3 regions of the Edwardsiella tarda ATCC 15947 genome follow, and region 2 is predicted to be linked to each of the others. Evidence: predicted binding sites of a transcription regulator. Region 2 holds the regulator's gene; each other region holds the start of a gene.
What was found. Region 2 encodes CRP, which controls carbon source genes, mostly activating them, when cyclic AMP is high. Its sites were predicted from a motif close to ATGTGANNNNNNTCACAT; they were not measured.
Positions count from the first base shown of each region.

Region 1: the regulator CRP is predicted to act here: its motif matches at 1,787-1,804, upstream of ompW (outer membrane protein OmpW).
Region 3: the regulator CRP is predicted to act here: its motif matches at 2,908-2,925, upstream of msrB (peptide-methionine (R)-S-oxide reductase MsrB).

Region 1 covers NZ_CP084506.1:2,027,301-2,032,194, forward strand. Annotated here, with positions in the region: gene trpA (tryptophan synthase subunit alpha) at 1-457, shown strand, start outside; gene DCL27_RS09395 (BON domain-containing protein) at 597-911, shown strand; gene ompW (outer membrane protein OmpW) at 1,002-1,640, opposite strand; gene DCL27_RS09405 (YkgJ family cysteine cluster protein) at 1,923-2,327, shown strand; gene DCL27_RS09410 (YciC family protein) at 2,434-3,183, shown strand; gene DCL27_RS09415 (hypothetical protein) at 3,250-4,023, opposite strand; gene DCL27_RS09420 (SulP family inorganic anion transporter) at 4,385-4,894, opposite strand, start outside.
Region 2 covers NZ_CP084506.1:236,418-241,311, reverse strand. Annotated here, with positions in the region: gene DCL27_RS01140 (YccS/YhfK family putative transporter) at 1-1,751, opposite strand, end outside; gene crp (cAMP-activated global transcriptional regulator CRP) at 1,810-2,442, opposite strand; gene DCL27_RS01130 (YheU family protein) at 2,793-3,017, opposite strand; gene DCL27_RS01125 (hydrolase) at 3,014-3,997, opposite strand; gene DCL27_RS01120 (LysE family translocator) at 4,097-4,711, shown strand; gene malT (HTH-type transcriptional regulator MalT) at 4,719-4,894, opposite strand, start outside.
Region 3 covers NZ_CP084506.1:2,066,545-2,071,438, forward strand. Annotated here, with positions in the region: gene ansA (asparaginase) at 204-1,220, shown strand; gene pncA (bifunctional nicotinamidase/pyrazinamidase) at 1,276-1,911, shown strand; gene DCL27_RS09605 (YeaC family protein) at 2,014-2,292, opposite strand; gene msrB (peptide-methionine (R)-S-oxide reductase MsrB) at 2,362-2,772, opposite strand; gene gapA (glyceraldehyde-3-phosphate dehydrogenase) at 3,132-4,127, shown strand; gene arsC (glutaredoxin-dependent arsenate reductase) at 4,377-4,799, opposite strand.

The sequences.
Region 1 (4,894 bases), 1.8 Mb from region 2:
CTGCGCCGAAGCCGGAGTCGACTCGGTTCTGATCGCTGACGTGCCGCTGGAGGAGTCCGCCCCCTTCCATGCGGCGGCACTCCGCCACGGGGTCGCCCCGATCTATATCTGCCCGCCCAATGCCGACGAGGCACTACTGCAACGCCTGGCGAACCATAGCCAGGGGTATATCTACCTGCTGTCGCGCGCCGGAGTCACCGGCGCCGTCAACGCCGACCTGCCTCCACTACGCCATCTCACCCAGCGTTTACGCGAGCTGGGCGGGGCCCCGGCGTTGCAGGGCTTCGGCATCCGTGTCCCCGAACAGGTGCGCGCCGCCCTGGATGAGGGGGCGGCAGGCGCCATCTCCGGTTCGGCCGTCGTCGACCTGATCGCCGAGCACCTCGACGATCCCGATCAGATGCTGCGCCAGTTGCATGACTTCGTCCAAACGATGCGTGCCGCCGCGCGGCCTTAACCCGCTCGATCCCCGGTGACCAGGTAACCTGGTCACCGATTTCACCTTGCCCTCTGACGACCCATTGATATTATTAATGATGTATCGGGACGCCGTGCCGCACGGCGCACCTTTCCTGCTACCGTCTAAGGAGAACAGTATGAAATGGTCGAAGCATCTCTATGCGCTCGGGCTGGCCGCCATGTTAGCCGGGCCACTGGCTGGCTGCGCCGGCTCTTCCACCCAGGAAAGTACTGGCAACTATATCGATGACACCGTGATCACCACCAAGGTGAAGAGTGCGTTACTCAACGCCAAGAACATTAAGTCTACGGAGATCGGCGTCGAAACCTATAAGGGACGGGTGCAACTGAGTGGTTTTGTCTCTTCCCGCGCCGATGCTCAGCGGGCCGTGCAGATCACCCAAGGGGTCAAAGGGGTGCGTTCAGTCGAGAATGACATGCGTATCCGCTAAGCTGACTCTAAGGTCTCTCCCGCCGCCACAACGCGGCGGGGAACGCCAGGCGACGGGGGGATCCGTCGCCTACCTGCCGAGTCGGCCTGTTTAGAAGCGATAACCGGCGCCGAACATGAACACCCACGGATTGATCTCCGTCTTGATGCTGCTCTGATCGCCCGCGCTATCGCGGAACTTCACCTTGGTGTCGATATTGATGTACCACACCGAGGCGTTAATCATCCAGTTCTCACTGACCATATAGTCCAATCCCGCCTGACCGGCGACGCCCCACGAACTGGTCGCCTGGAGATCGTGCAATCCCAGGTTCTTGGCATTTTGATCGAAGCTGTTATCGAAGAAGGTGGTGTAGTTGACCCCGACCCCCAAGTAGGGGCGCAGCTTGTCTTCGGCACGACCAAAATACCACTGTGCCATCAGGGTCGGCGGCAGTTGATGCACGGTGGCGATATTCCCCAGCTCACCCAACGACACCTTGTGGCGGAATGGCGTGGCGGCTAGCAGCTCGATGCCGATATTATCCGTCGCCATGTAGCCGAAGGTCAGCCCCAACTGCGTATTGTTATCCACCTTGAACTCCCCCAACCCCAATACATTATCGGAGCTGGTGGTCGGACGCACGGTAGCGGTGCCGGCGCGGAAAATAAAGTCGCCCGCCTGATGAGCCGAAGCCACCACCGGCGCCAATACCGCGGCAAGACAGAGCGCAACGCTAAACTTTTTCATCATCCCTTTCCTTTATATGGTTATTGTGTGCGCCTGCAATATAACCACATCGAGTGATTTTTGATCTGGCTCGGATCACATCTTTTATATAGAAAAGAAACAAAATGATATTTTTGGATATACGTCTAATTAACTACATCCAAGCATTTTGATGCACATCAAAATTCACCATCCATCCCCAAAAAAGATAAAAAATTTCTCGCCGTGTCATCTTGACGTCGGAGGAAGGCTGGGATTAGCGTAATGGCAGATAGCGGTGATTAATCTAGGTAAAACATCATCATGGCTCATTCAACGCTGACTCCACTCACCATTCAAACCAATCCCTGTGTTCGTTGCGGTGCCTGTTGCGCCTATTTTCGCGTCTCCTTCTATTGGGCCGAAGCCGACGACGGCGGTGGCCAACTCGCCGCCGACGATACGGAGCGAATCTCATCATTGATGCGCTGCATGCGCGGCACCAACAGCAAACGGCCGCGCTGCATCTACCTGTGTGGCGAGGTCGGCCAGGCGGTCAGTTGCCGCGCCTATGCGCAACGACCGACGCCTTGCCGGGACTTTATGCCGTCCGGAGAGAACGGCCAGCCGAATCCGGCCTGTGATCGGGCGCGCGCGGCTTACGGCCTGCCGCCCCTATCTCCCCACATGACGGCATACCGTCAGAACGCGGAAGAAATCACCACCTGAAAAATTGCAGGGTGCCACAGGTGCAATTAACGGGGTACAATCGCGCATCTTACTTTTCACCACGGGCGGCACCTGTACCGCCCGGCGACATGCCAAGGAGCTATGCATGCCCATCACGGCCCGGAGCCTTTACCGTGACAGCATTAACTTTTTCCGCCACCAGATGGCCCCCATCATCCTGTTAGCCTTATTGACGGCGTTTATCAGCGTGGCGTTAAACCAAACCTTTAGCCCGAGTAGCCAAGCGCTGACCCAATTGGCGAGCGATGACAATGTCAGCGCGGCGCGAGGATTACAGGATATGATCCGCCAGATGACCCCCGAACAGCAGATGACGCTGCTGAAGGTGTCAGCCGCCGCGAGCTTCTCCGTCCTCATCGGGAATGTCTTGTTACTGGGGGGGATGTTGGTGTTGATCGCGCAGGCATCGAATGGCGCCCGTCTCAGCGCCTTACGCGCCATCGGCCTCTCCGCACCGATGCTGCCGCGCCTGCTGCTGCTGATGCTGCTGTGTACCTTGATGGTGCAACTGGGTATTACGCTGTTTATTCTGCCAGGGATCATCCTGGCCGTCGGCCTGGCGCTATCGCCGATGATCATGACCGCGGAGCAGTGTGGTGTCATCAAGGCGATCCGTAGCAGTTTCCGCCTCTCCTTCGCCAATGTACGCCTGATCAGCCCCGCCATCCTGCTCTGGATGCTGATGAAGCTGGTTCTGCTGCTCTTGGTCGATACCCTCGCCGCGCTGCACCCCAGCCTGGGGATGGTGATCATGGGGACGCTGAGCAACCTGATCTCCGTCGGGTTGATCCTCTACCTCTCTCGCCTGTATATGCTGCTGCGTACCCCGGCCTGATCATGCTTCCCCCGCTCGCTGAGCGGGGGAATTATAATGTTTATTCTTGCCTTGAAGTAACCTATTTTAGATAGAATAGGTCGTAACATGCTCATTCAACCAGCGGTAGCTACATATGTCGAAAAGTGAAATAGACTCAATTTGATTCATTGGAATCACATGGCGAAAGTGTTGTAGATTTAACCACGCTGAATTAGCCGTAATCCCTTGCGCTAAATATAACGCATAATATCGATATTGCTCATAATAGCGAAGCGTCTCTTTATCGCGATACCCGCTGATATAGGGAATTAGCGCCAAATGACGATCTTGACCATGCTCAATACGTGGTGCCGTGACATATCCGACGTAAAATTTACGTGATTTTAACGTAATAAATATCAGCATCTCTCTATCTATCGCCTGTACCAGTAACGACTCGACATCATCTAACGCAGCAACCTCTCGATATGCCTCTTCACGAAATCTCTCGTTTTTCAGCATATTACGCGCCACATCACCAGCAACATAAGTAAAGACGACAGCCAACATTAATGTGCTAACACAAAATATAGGATAAGAGAATATGTCATGTTCCCATAACCAGACGTTGAGTATCCTGACTTGATGAAGCCATGAGGCATAATGAAAGGGGGTGAATAGCAGGATAATAAGGATAACAAAGGGGTACAGGAGTAAAGTAATGACGGCACCTTGTGCCACAAACTTACAGCCTTGCATAGCGATATAAAAATAAGAACTCCAGCCATGAGTCCGGGCATAACGTAGGCGAGAAGGATAGTGATTATCCGTATACCAAAAACCACAGGCCATTACGACCATGATAATCAGCGAACTCATCGCATATCCTTTAATTAATCTTTAGCGGCCAACTCCTTCATACGTGCAATCATTGCCTTACAAACCTGTGGGTTGTTCATATTTAAGACAGCGCCTCCATTGGCGTCCGTCCTAATTTTACTCTGCGTAGAGTGCTCTATCTCTTTCGGATTATCCCAAAGCATAAGCCTATCAAGTGCTAATAGTAACTGGCCGATTCGCTGTATCATATGACTCCCTCCCTCAAGCGATACCACTTCTCTACGCTCTTTCATCCGGCCCAACAAGCCCTAAAATGAAAAGTTGGAAGTGCCACGAACAGTCGAGATAATCCCAACTAACATGCAACTATTTTTTGTGCGAGAACGCACAACTGATCATGCTAGCCAGAGACGCTAAGCGTGGACCTAACAGAAGACGGCGTATCGCTAGCGACTGAGCCCGCAGACTCTTCATGCGCACACTGACTACTCTGGATCAACTTCAGCGCTAGGTAGAGATCGGCGACAAACAACAACCCCTTCTCCTCCCCCGCGGCACGATTGCGACCAAACCAGCGTTTGAGATCGGTCTTGCGCCCGGCCAACACCAGATGCACCTTACGCTGCCGCAGATCGCGCTTTAATTCATCGATACCCGCCAACACGCTGACATCGGGATAGGTAAAGCAAGATACCGCGTCGATCACCACCCAGCGCGCCTGGAAGGGCATACCATCCACCAGATTGAGAATCCGACGCTTGAAATAGGCGATGTTGAAGTAGGTCAACGGCGAGTTGAAACGGTAGATCAGCACCCCCTCCACCGCCCGTACCGCATTGCCATTACCGAGAGAATGGATCATCCCCTCTTCGTTCACCCCCAAGAGCTGTTCGCTGGGACGAAAGACGGT
Region 2 (4,894 bases):
AACTGGCTGTGGGTGATCCACAGACGCATATCGGCCAAATAGCGTGAGTCGAAGCCCGGCTCCTGCATCGCTTGGCTAAGAGAGGAGTAGAGCGTGTTCTGTGCCTGGTTGCTACGCATACGCGCATACGCCTGCTCGCTGACCCCCACGTCGGCAGAGAGGAGCAAACGCAGCTCATCCTGATACGCCTCCAACGCCTGATGGGCATTCTTTCGCAACAAACCACTCTGCCACTGTGGCCACAGCCAGATCGTGCTGGCGAAGGCGAGGATACAGCCCAATAGGGTATCTACCAGGCGCGGCACCAGGAAGTTCGAACCATTCAGCGCCAACAATTGCAGAGTAAATACCGCGCTGACCGTAAAGCCGATGACGGCCAGGCCGTAGTTCTTGCGTAACACCAGATAAGCCCCCAGCGTCACCAACAACATCACCAACAACATCACCGCCTCGCTCAACGTTAGTTGCAACAGGCCAGCGGCGATAATCAGACCGGCAAAGGTCCCCATCGCACGGTGCTGGATCCGCACCCGCGTCGCGTTATACCCATTCTGGATCACCAGCATCGTGGTCAACATAATCCAGTAAGATTTAGGCAATGCCAGTAAGATCCCCAAGCCGCTACCGGCGGCGAGGGTCAGCCCGAGGCGCAAGGCATTACGCAGCGCGCCAGACTTCGGTGAACAATAGGCGCGCAACGCCGGCCAAAACGGCAGGCGTTGCTGCGTCGCCATCAGTTGGCGTTGATAGAGGGGACGCTGGCGCTCTAATAAACGTGCCATGCGGCTAAAGTGGTGCAAACAGAATTGCCCCACCGGGTTGTCGGGATAGCGACTGGCCAGCTTCTCCAACGCGGAGACCTCAGGCTGCATGGAGAAGTGTTGCGGATAACGGTGATAGAGAATGTCATCCGCCACCACCCGCAGGCGCCCAGCGACGACCTGGGCATTGCGCCGAATGATCGCCTCGGCCTGGCTCTGCGCCACCAGCGTCTGCACCTCCTCCGGCTGAGAGAGACTGACGGTGATATGCTCTTGCAGATCGAGCGCCACCTGAAAATAGCGAACCAGGCGCTTGTACTCGGGGTTATGAACCAAAGAGAGCATGTGCATCTGCTGGTAGATCACCGTGATCAGATCCATCACCTTCTGCTGACGATTCAACAACGGCGGCAAGGCCGTCTGTGGATCACTATGCTGCGTCAGCAAGCTGTACTTGGCCTCGATATAATCCCCCAACTCCAAATAGAGTTGGTTCAGCGTCTCGCGAATCGGCTGCCCCTTCCACAGGATAAACCAGAACCAAGTAAACGCACCGTACCAGACGGTCCCCACCAGATACAGCAGCGGTGCCTGCCAGATAGGTACCATGCCGACCATACTCAGAGTAAAGATGGCGGCGACCAACGTGGCGGGCAGCAAGCGGGCATGCAATGGGCTGATCTCTCCATTGACGCCCAGCAATAACGCCAGAAAAAGCATCGCCAACGGCACAGGCACCTGCCATAACAAGGCAAGCTGCAAGAGAAAACTACCGAGCGCGAATAGCGAACCACCCACGGCCAGGCGTTTAAAGAAGCGTTTATGTGGTGTATCCAGGCCCGCGATGTTACAGCAGACGGGAACCAGCGAGAACAGTAGCCCCTGTTGCAGTTGGCCAATCAATAACCCGAACAACACCGGCAGACACAAGACCAGCGTCTGACGCAGTGCATAATTCACTTCCGGGTGGTAGATAAACCGCCGCCACATGAGCACCATCCTGGGGATGGAGAGAGTCCCGCGCCACGAGGGCGGCGCGGGCGAAAAATCACCGCGTCCCGTAGACGACGATGGTTTTACCGTGGGCCGAGATCAGGTTCTGATCTTCCAGCATCTTCAAGATACGACCGACCGTTTCACGCGAACAACCGACGATCTGACCGATCTCCTGACGCGTAATCTTAATCTGCATACCGTCCGGGTGCGTCATCGCATCCGGTTGCTTCGCCAGATTCAACAGCGTCTGGGCAATGCGGCCGGTAACGTCCAAGAAAGCCAGGTTACCGACCTTCTCTGACGTCACTTGCAGGCGACGCGCCATCTGCGCGGACAATCGCATCAAGATATCCGGGTTTACCTGAATCAACTGACGGAATTTCTTATAAGAAATTTCAGCCACTTCACAGGCAGTTTTCGCCCGAACCCAGGCACTGCGCTCCTGTCCTTCCTCAAACAAGCCCAACTCACCGATGAAATCGCCCTGGTTCAGGTAAGAGAGGATCATCTCCTTGCCCTCTTCATCCTTGATCAGTACCGCGACAGATCCCTTCACGATGTAATAAAGCGTCTCCGCCTTTTCACCTTGGTGAATCAAAGTACTTTTTGATGGATATTTATGAATATGGCAATGGGACAGGAACCATTCAAGGGTTGGGTCTGTTTGTGGTTTGCCGAGAACCATTCGCTATTATCCTCTGTTGTTATCGCATCCCCGTGCGCCAAACGCGCCCCGCCAGGCGGCGGAGCCGGGAAACTGCCTAGTAACCTGTTATAGCACTGCACTTGTCGAATATAGTTTTATTAGCCTAAGGGAGTTGCTACCCGACCTTATTGATCTATACCCGCTTCATTCCATTAAAGGTGCATGTCGGCTTAGTTTGTAGCATAGCTTGACCCAACTGTCTCGCACTGTCTCGTTTCAGCATGGAATAGCTCACTGTTCGCCGCGTTTTTTTTCCCAACGGAATTATTTTTGCACCTTATTTGCACAGTAGCCTGCGCTAAATCACCAAGAAAAGCGAGCGATTAGCGTTAATCGTCCCCGTTAAACTGGCTACGCGCCATAATATTGACACTTTCATGAAGTTCAGACCAAACAACCACGGCCTCGCCGCTTATCAGCTGTTGGCGCACATCCTCAACCTTCTGTGCCAGACTCTTCTCCTGTTCGCCATAATCGGTTCCCTCACGTAACACGAAGGCTTCGATTAAATTATCCAATGTTGTCGGGGCGATATCTCGCCAAGGAATGATCACGTCATTGACTCCAAATAACAGGCTAACCATTCGGGAATACGCTGCTCTAACCACAGGGACGGGCGCCGTAGCGTGCCGTTGATAAAGCCGACGTGTCCACCGAACTCGGTGAGCTGATAGTCGATATTAGACGGTAGCCGTGCCCTGTCCGGGATCACCGCCGCCGTCATGAAAGGATCGTCACGCGCTTGCAAGATCAACAACGGCTGGCGAATCGCAGCCAGACGCGGCAACGCGCTACAACGCCGATAATAATCATCCGTGCCGGCGAAACCATGCAGCGGCGCCGTAATCTGCTCGTCAAACTCACGCAACCGACGCAACCGCCGGATCTGCTGCGGATCGAGCGCTCGTAACTGGGGATAACAGCGCTGTTTACGCAACGCGCTGCGCTTGAGCTCATGTAACAGGTAACGTTGATAAAAACGCCCCGCCCCACTCTCCAAGTGCGCCGCACAGGCCGCCAACTGTAACGGCGCCGAGACCAGCACCGCCGCCGTCAACGGCGCTTGCGATCCCTCCTCCGCCAAATAGCAGGCCAACATATTCCCCCCGAGAGAGACGCCGACCGCCGCCGTCGGTACCTCACCCAGCGTTCGGCGTAACCATGCGAGGAAGAAACGCGCATCGCCGGTCTTGCCCGAATGATAAAAACGTGGCAGCAAGTTAGGCTCACCACTACAGCCGCGAAAATGCATCACCACCGCTAACCATCCCGCCGCACGACACGCCTGCAGCAGACCATGAGCATAGGGACTATAAAAACCACCCTCTAATCCGTGAAAGAGCACCACCCGCGGCTTATGGCGTGCGGCAAGCGGCGCCTCGCTCCAGGCCAGATCGATAAAGTCGCCGTCCGGTAAGGTGAGCCGTTGCCAGGTCGGCGTCAATGCCACGCGGCGACGTAACAGACGCGGCAATAGTGTCTGAAGATGCGGGTTGCGCAGCAGAGGCGCGGGTGAAAATGGCGTGACGCTCATGGTAGCTGAAGAAAATTCATCGAAGGACGCGTTGTATCATCAATAGCACACTGTTAGGGTCAAAACATCTCTTTCCCTACGATGCGGAGCCTAATCGGCATGGACAGCACCCTGTTCCTCTCTCTAGTCGGATTCCTCTGGGTGGCGGCGATCACGCCGGGCCCCAACAACATGCTGCTGACCACCTCCGGTGCCAACCTCGGTTGGCGATCCTCCTGGCCATTAATGTTGGGCATCATCCTGGGCATGCAGACTCTGCTGTTGCTGGTCGCCTTCGGCATCGGCGGCCTGCTGTTACTCTACCCGACGCTGCATACCCTACTCAAAGGGCTCGGCAGCCTCTATCTGCTGTATATCGCCTGGAAGGTGGCCACCTCACGCTATACTCGCCTGACGCCCACCGCGTCGGAGGCGACACTCGCTCCGCGAGCCATCCGTTGGCATCAGGGGTGGTTACTGCAATTCCTTAACCCCAAAGCCTGGCTGATGACGCTGGGCGCCGTAACCAGCTTTACCCTACCCGGCAGCGACTATCCGACGACGGTAGCGCTCATCAGCCTGGCGATGGTGCTGATCAATCTCATCGCCGGTATCCTATGGCTCGGCTTCGGCACACTGATTGGCCGCTTACTGCAAAGCCGGCATGCTTGGTTCGCCTTCAATCTCGCGATGGGCGCCCTCACCGCCGCCTGTGTCCTGCTGATCTGGCGCTAATAGCGGCTCACACCCCGTACCCCATCAGGCGCATGATGTCCTGCGCCTGACGTACCGCCTCTTGGCGGTGCGTTACCCCCAGCTTCTGATACAGATTCCGAATATGGGTCTTGATGGTGGTGGCGGCGACCGCTAACTCGTCGGCGATCTGCTCGTTACTGTACCCGGAATAGATCAGCCCCA
Region 3 (4,894 bases), 1.8 Mb from region 2:
CCGATGAACGCCCCTGTTCGCGGGTTCTTATTCCGCCCGCACGGAGCGTGGATCTCGATTGGCGCCGACAAGATAGCGATACTCGCTCCCAGATCGGGGTTAAATCACGCCCAAGGACGCCCCTCTCCTTTTTTTCTGCCGTATTATCCCTATAATCCACGCATCGTTGCGCATACGCGCCCAGTAACGGCGAATTTTCTGTCATGCAAAAAAAATCTATCTATGTAGCCTACACCGGCGGCACCATTGGCATGCAACGCTCCGAACATGGCTATATTCCGGTCTCCGGCCACCTCCAACGCCAGCTGGCGCAGATGCCCGAGTTCCATCGTCCGGAGATGCCGGACTTCACCATCCATGAATACCACCCGCTGATCGACTCATCGGATACCACCCCCGCCGACTGGCAGCATATCGCCGACGACATTCAGGCCAACTACGCGCACTATGATGGCTTCGTCATTCTGCACGGCACCGACACCATGGCCTTCACCGCCTCGGCGCTGTCGTTCATGTTCCAGCATCTCGCCAAACCGGTGATCGTCACCGGCTCGCAGATCCCATTGGCCGAGCTGCGCTCCGATGGCCAGACCAACCTGCTGAATGCCCTGTACCTGGCGGCCAACTACCCGATCAATGAGGTGTCGCTGTTCTTTAATAACAAGCTGTTTCGCGGCAACCGTACCACCAAGGCGCACGCCGATGGCTTCGATGCCTTCGCCTCACCGAACTATCCGATGCTGCTGGAGGCCGGGATCAATATTCGCCGCGTCGCCCCGTTGGTCACCCCGCTGCACCAGGCGCCATTCCAGGTTCATCCCATCACGCCACAGCCCATCGGGGTGGTCACCCTCTATCCCGGCATCTCCGCCGACGTGGTGCGTAACTTCCTGCGCCAACCGGTACGGGCGCTGATCCTACGCTCCTACGGCGTGGGTAATGCCCCGCAAAACCCGGAGCTGCTCGACGAGCTGCAACGGGCCGCCCAGCGCGGCATCGTGGTGGTCAACCTGACGCAATGTTTCTCCGGACGGGTGAACATGGAGGGATATGCCACCGGAAACGCCTTGGCGCATGCTGGCGTGATCAGTGGTTTCGACATGACGGTTGAGGCGGCACTGACTAAACTGCATTATCTATTAAGCCAAACACTCACCGCCGATGAGATCCGTCATCTGATGCAACAGGATCTACGCGGTGAGCTGAGCGAGAATCCCTAGAGCGCCCATCACCGAGTAGGCCGGCTCTAGTCACACAACCATGGGAGAAAGACCGATGTCCGCCGCACTTTTGCTGATCGATCTACAGAATGATTTTTGTCCCCAGGGCGCCCTGGCGGTGCCTCGGGGCGATGAGGTCATCCCCGTGGCCCTACAGGCCGTCGAGCTAGCACAGCGGGACGGCGTCCCGGTGATCGCGACCCAGGATTGGCACCCCGCCGATCACGGTAGCTTCGCCAGCCAAAGCGGCGGCCAGATCGGTGCCCTGGGCAAGCTGAACGGCCTGCCGCAAGTGTGGTGGCCGGATCACTGCATACAGAACACCATCGGCGCCGCCTTCCACCCCATGCTGCGCGATACCGCCTTCGACTTCGTGGTGCACAAGGGTAGCGATGCGACGATCGATAGCTATAGCGCCTTCTTCGACAACGGCCAACGCGCCGCCACGGCGCTGCATGGCTGGCTGCAACAGCACGGCATCACCCATCTGTGGCTACTGGGACTGGCGACGGACTACTGTGTGAAGTTTTCGGTCTTAGACGCCCTGCGTCTGGGCTATGCCGTCACGGTGATCCAAGACGGGTGTCGCGGGGTCGATCTCGCGCCGGGCGATAGCGAACGAGCCTTGGCAGAGATGCAGGCCGCCGGCGCGACGCTGAGCACGTTAAGCGAGATCGACAGCCTGCGTTGATCCCCCCTGCCGCGCCCGCGACGGCGCGGCAGCGCTCCCTCCAGGCGATATACTCGAAACGGCGCGAGGGGGAGGCAAGAGGTTACCCCCTTGCGCTGCCGCTTACTCGATGCGACGTATCGCCAAGTCGGCCTCAGGCGAGGCGAACTGCGCCTTGAGCGCCTGCTTACTCTTCATCTCGATCTCGCCCCGGGTGTTCACCGTCAGATGCTCCGCCTGGTGATTATGCCGCGACTGATAAAGCATCACGATCTGCATCGCCTGTGCACGCTGCGCCTCACTCAGGCGACTCCCCTCAGGCCAACGCCCTAATTCCACCGCGCTCAGCAAGCGCTGATAGACATCATCGTTCATTATTGAGAGCAAGCGCTCAATATCCATAATTCCTCACCAATATCTACTTTGCTGAATCGCTTCACCCTGTTATTATCCTTAACAGACATCACGACGCTAACCCGCAGTCCAACTGCCATCATCGGCAGCGTGGAAGTGCAACGCGGCAGAGTTGACGCAATAACGCTCGCCCGTCGGCGCCGGGCCATCGGGAAACAGGTGGCCTAAGTGCGCATCGCAGTGTGCGCAGCGGATCTCGGTGCGCCGCATGTGATGCGAATTGTCATCCAGATAACGGATGGCATCGGGCTGGTAGGGGCGAAAGAAGCTCGGCCAGCCGCACCCCGACTCATATTTGCTGTCGGAGTAGAATAAGGGGCTGTTGCAACACAGGCAGTGGTAGACGCCCTCCTGCTGATTGTAGAGCAGCTTGCCGCTGAAGGGCGGTTCGGTGCCACGCTCATGAGTCACATAGCGTTGCATCTCGGTTAATTGAGGTGGGGACAAGGAGTGGTTCTCTTTAGCCATGTTATGGTCCGCGGTCTTGAGCCGAATGGATGGATGACACAGAAAGATTATGCAATCCAACATAACAAACAGTTAACAATAGATCAGCATCATTTGGTCTAAACTGGATGGCTGGAGCGCGGCGAGCGGCAACATTTGTGATGTACATCACAAAGAGACCGCACGCAGGCTTGAGACGGCTTCTCCCGTCCCCATGTATGATGGGATACGGTGAGTTAGGTATCGTGGGCGCTATCTGCGCAGTCGCCTGGCGGCTTTGACGTATAGCAACAATTGACACGATTCCGCTTGACGCTCCATAAGGTTTTTGTAATTTTACAGGCAACCTTTTATTCACTAACCAATAGCTGGTGGAATATATGACTATCAAAGTAGGTATCAACGGTTTTGGCCGTATCGGCCGTATTGTTTTCCGTGCTGCTCAGGAACGTTCTGACATCGAAATCGTTGGCATCAACGATCTGCTGGATGCCAACTACATGGCATACATGCTGAAGTACGACTCTACTCACGGTCGTTTCAACGGCACTGTTGAAGTGAAAGATGGCCACCTGATCGTTAACGGTAAAAAAATCCGTGTTACCGCTGAAAGAGATCCGGCTAACCTGAAGTGGGACGAAATCGGTGTTGACGTAGTTGCCGAAGCAACCGGTCTGTTCCTGACCGACGAAACCGCACGTAAGCACATCGCTGCCGGCGCCAAGAAAGTCGTCATGACTGGCCCGTCCAAAGATGCTACCCCGATGTTCGTTATGGGCGTAAACCACAAGAACTACGCTGGCCAGGAGATCGTTTCTAACGCTTCCTGCACCACCAACTGCCTGGCACCGCTGGCTAAAGTCCTGAACGACAACTTCGGCATCGTTGAAGCACTGATGACCACCGTTCACGCTACCACCGCTACCCAGAAAACCGTTGATGGCCCGTCCATGAAAGATTGGCGCGGCGGCCGTGGCGCTAGCCAGAACATCATCCCGTCCTCTACCGGTGCTGCCAAGGCTGTTGGCAAGGTTATCCCGGAACTGAACGGCAAACTGACCGGTATGGCTTTCCGCGTTCCGACCCCGAACGTTTCCGTTGTTGACCTGACTGCACGCCTGGCCAAGCCGGCTACCTATCAGCAGATCTGTGACGTGATGAAGGCCGCTTCTGAAGGCGAAATGAAAGGCGTTCTGGGCTACACCGACGAAGCCGTCGTTTCTACCGACTTCAACGGCGAAGTTTGCACCTCTGTGTTTGATGCCGACGCCGGTATCTCCCTGAACGACAACTTCGTGAAACTGGTTTCTTGGTATGACAACGAAACTGGTTACTCCAACAAGGTTCTGGATCTGATCGCGCACATCTCCAAATAAGCGTCAGAGACTTGAATGACGAAAGGGCGACGCAAGTCGCCCTTTTTTATGCTGCCCCGCCCCTGCTCTACTGACGCCTCACCCCGGTTCACTCGACATACGGTTTACGCAACGTCACCCGACTCAACGCCCGGGTAGACTCGCCTGTGCGTGCTCCGCAGGGCGGCAACGGCGGGTGAACACTCCGCCGCGACGGGGAGACGGACGCCCCTCCCTAACGCTCGGCTAAACGCCGCTCACCGCCACGGTTTAGCGCCGTTTCCTTGTTTCATCCACCACCGGCTCGCCATCCTCTTTATTAAACGCCCCCTGCTGCGCCGTGGGCAAAATCTCCAACACACGCTCCGAGGGGCGACACAGACGCGCCCCCAGCGGGGTCACCACGATCGGCCGGTTAATCAGGATGGGATGGCTTAACATCGCGTCGATCAGTTGCGCGTCGCTCAGTCGTTCGTCCGCCAAGCCTAAGGTCTCGTAGGGCTCGACATTCTGGCGTAGCAACGCCCGTACCGAGATCCCCAGCGCGGCGATCAAGCCGAGCAACTCCGCGCGCGACGGCGGCGTCTCCAGGTAGTGGATGATGGTCGGTTCCACGCCACTGTTGCGGATCATCGCTAAGGTGTTGCGCGAGGTGCCGCAGGCCGGGTTGTGATAAATCGTAATCGTATTCATAGCCCTCTCTCATGACCAGGTCAGGGGCGTCATCGCCTCATCGCGTTTATTCAGATAAATAGTCCATAGGGATCATTACCTATGTTTAGCATGAT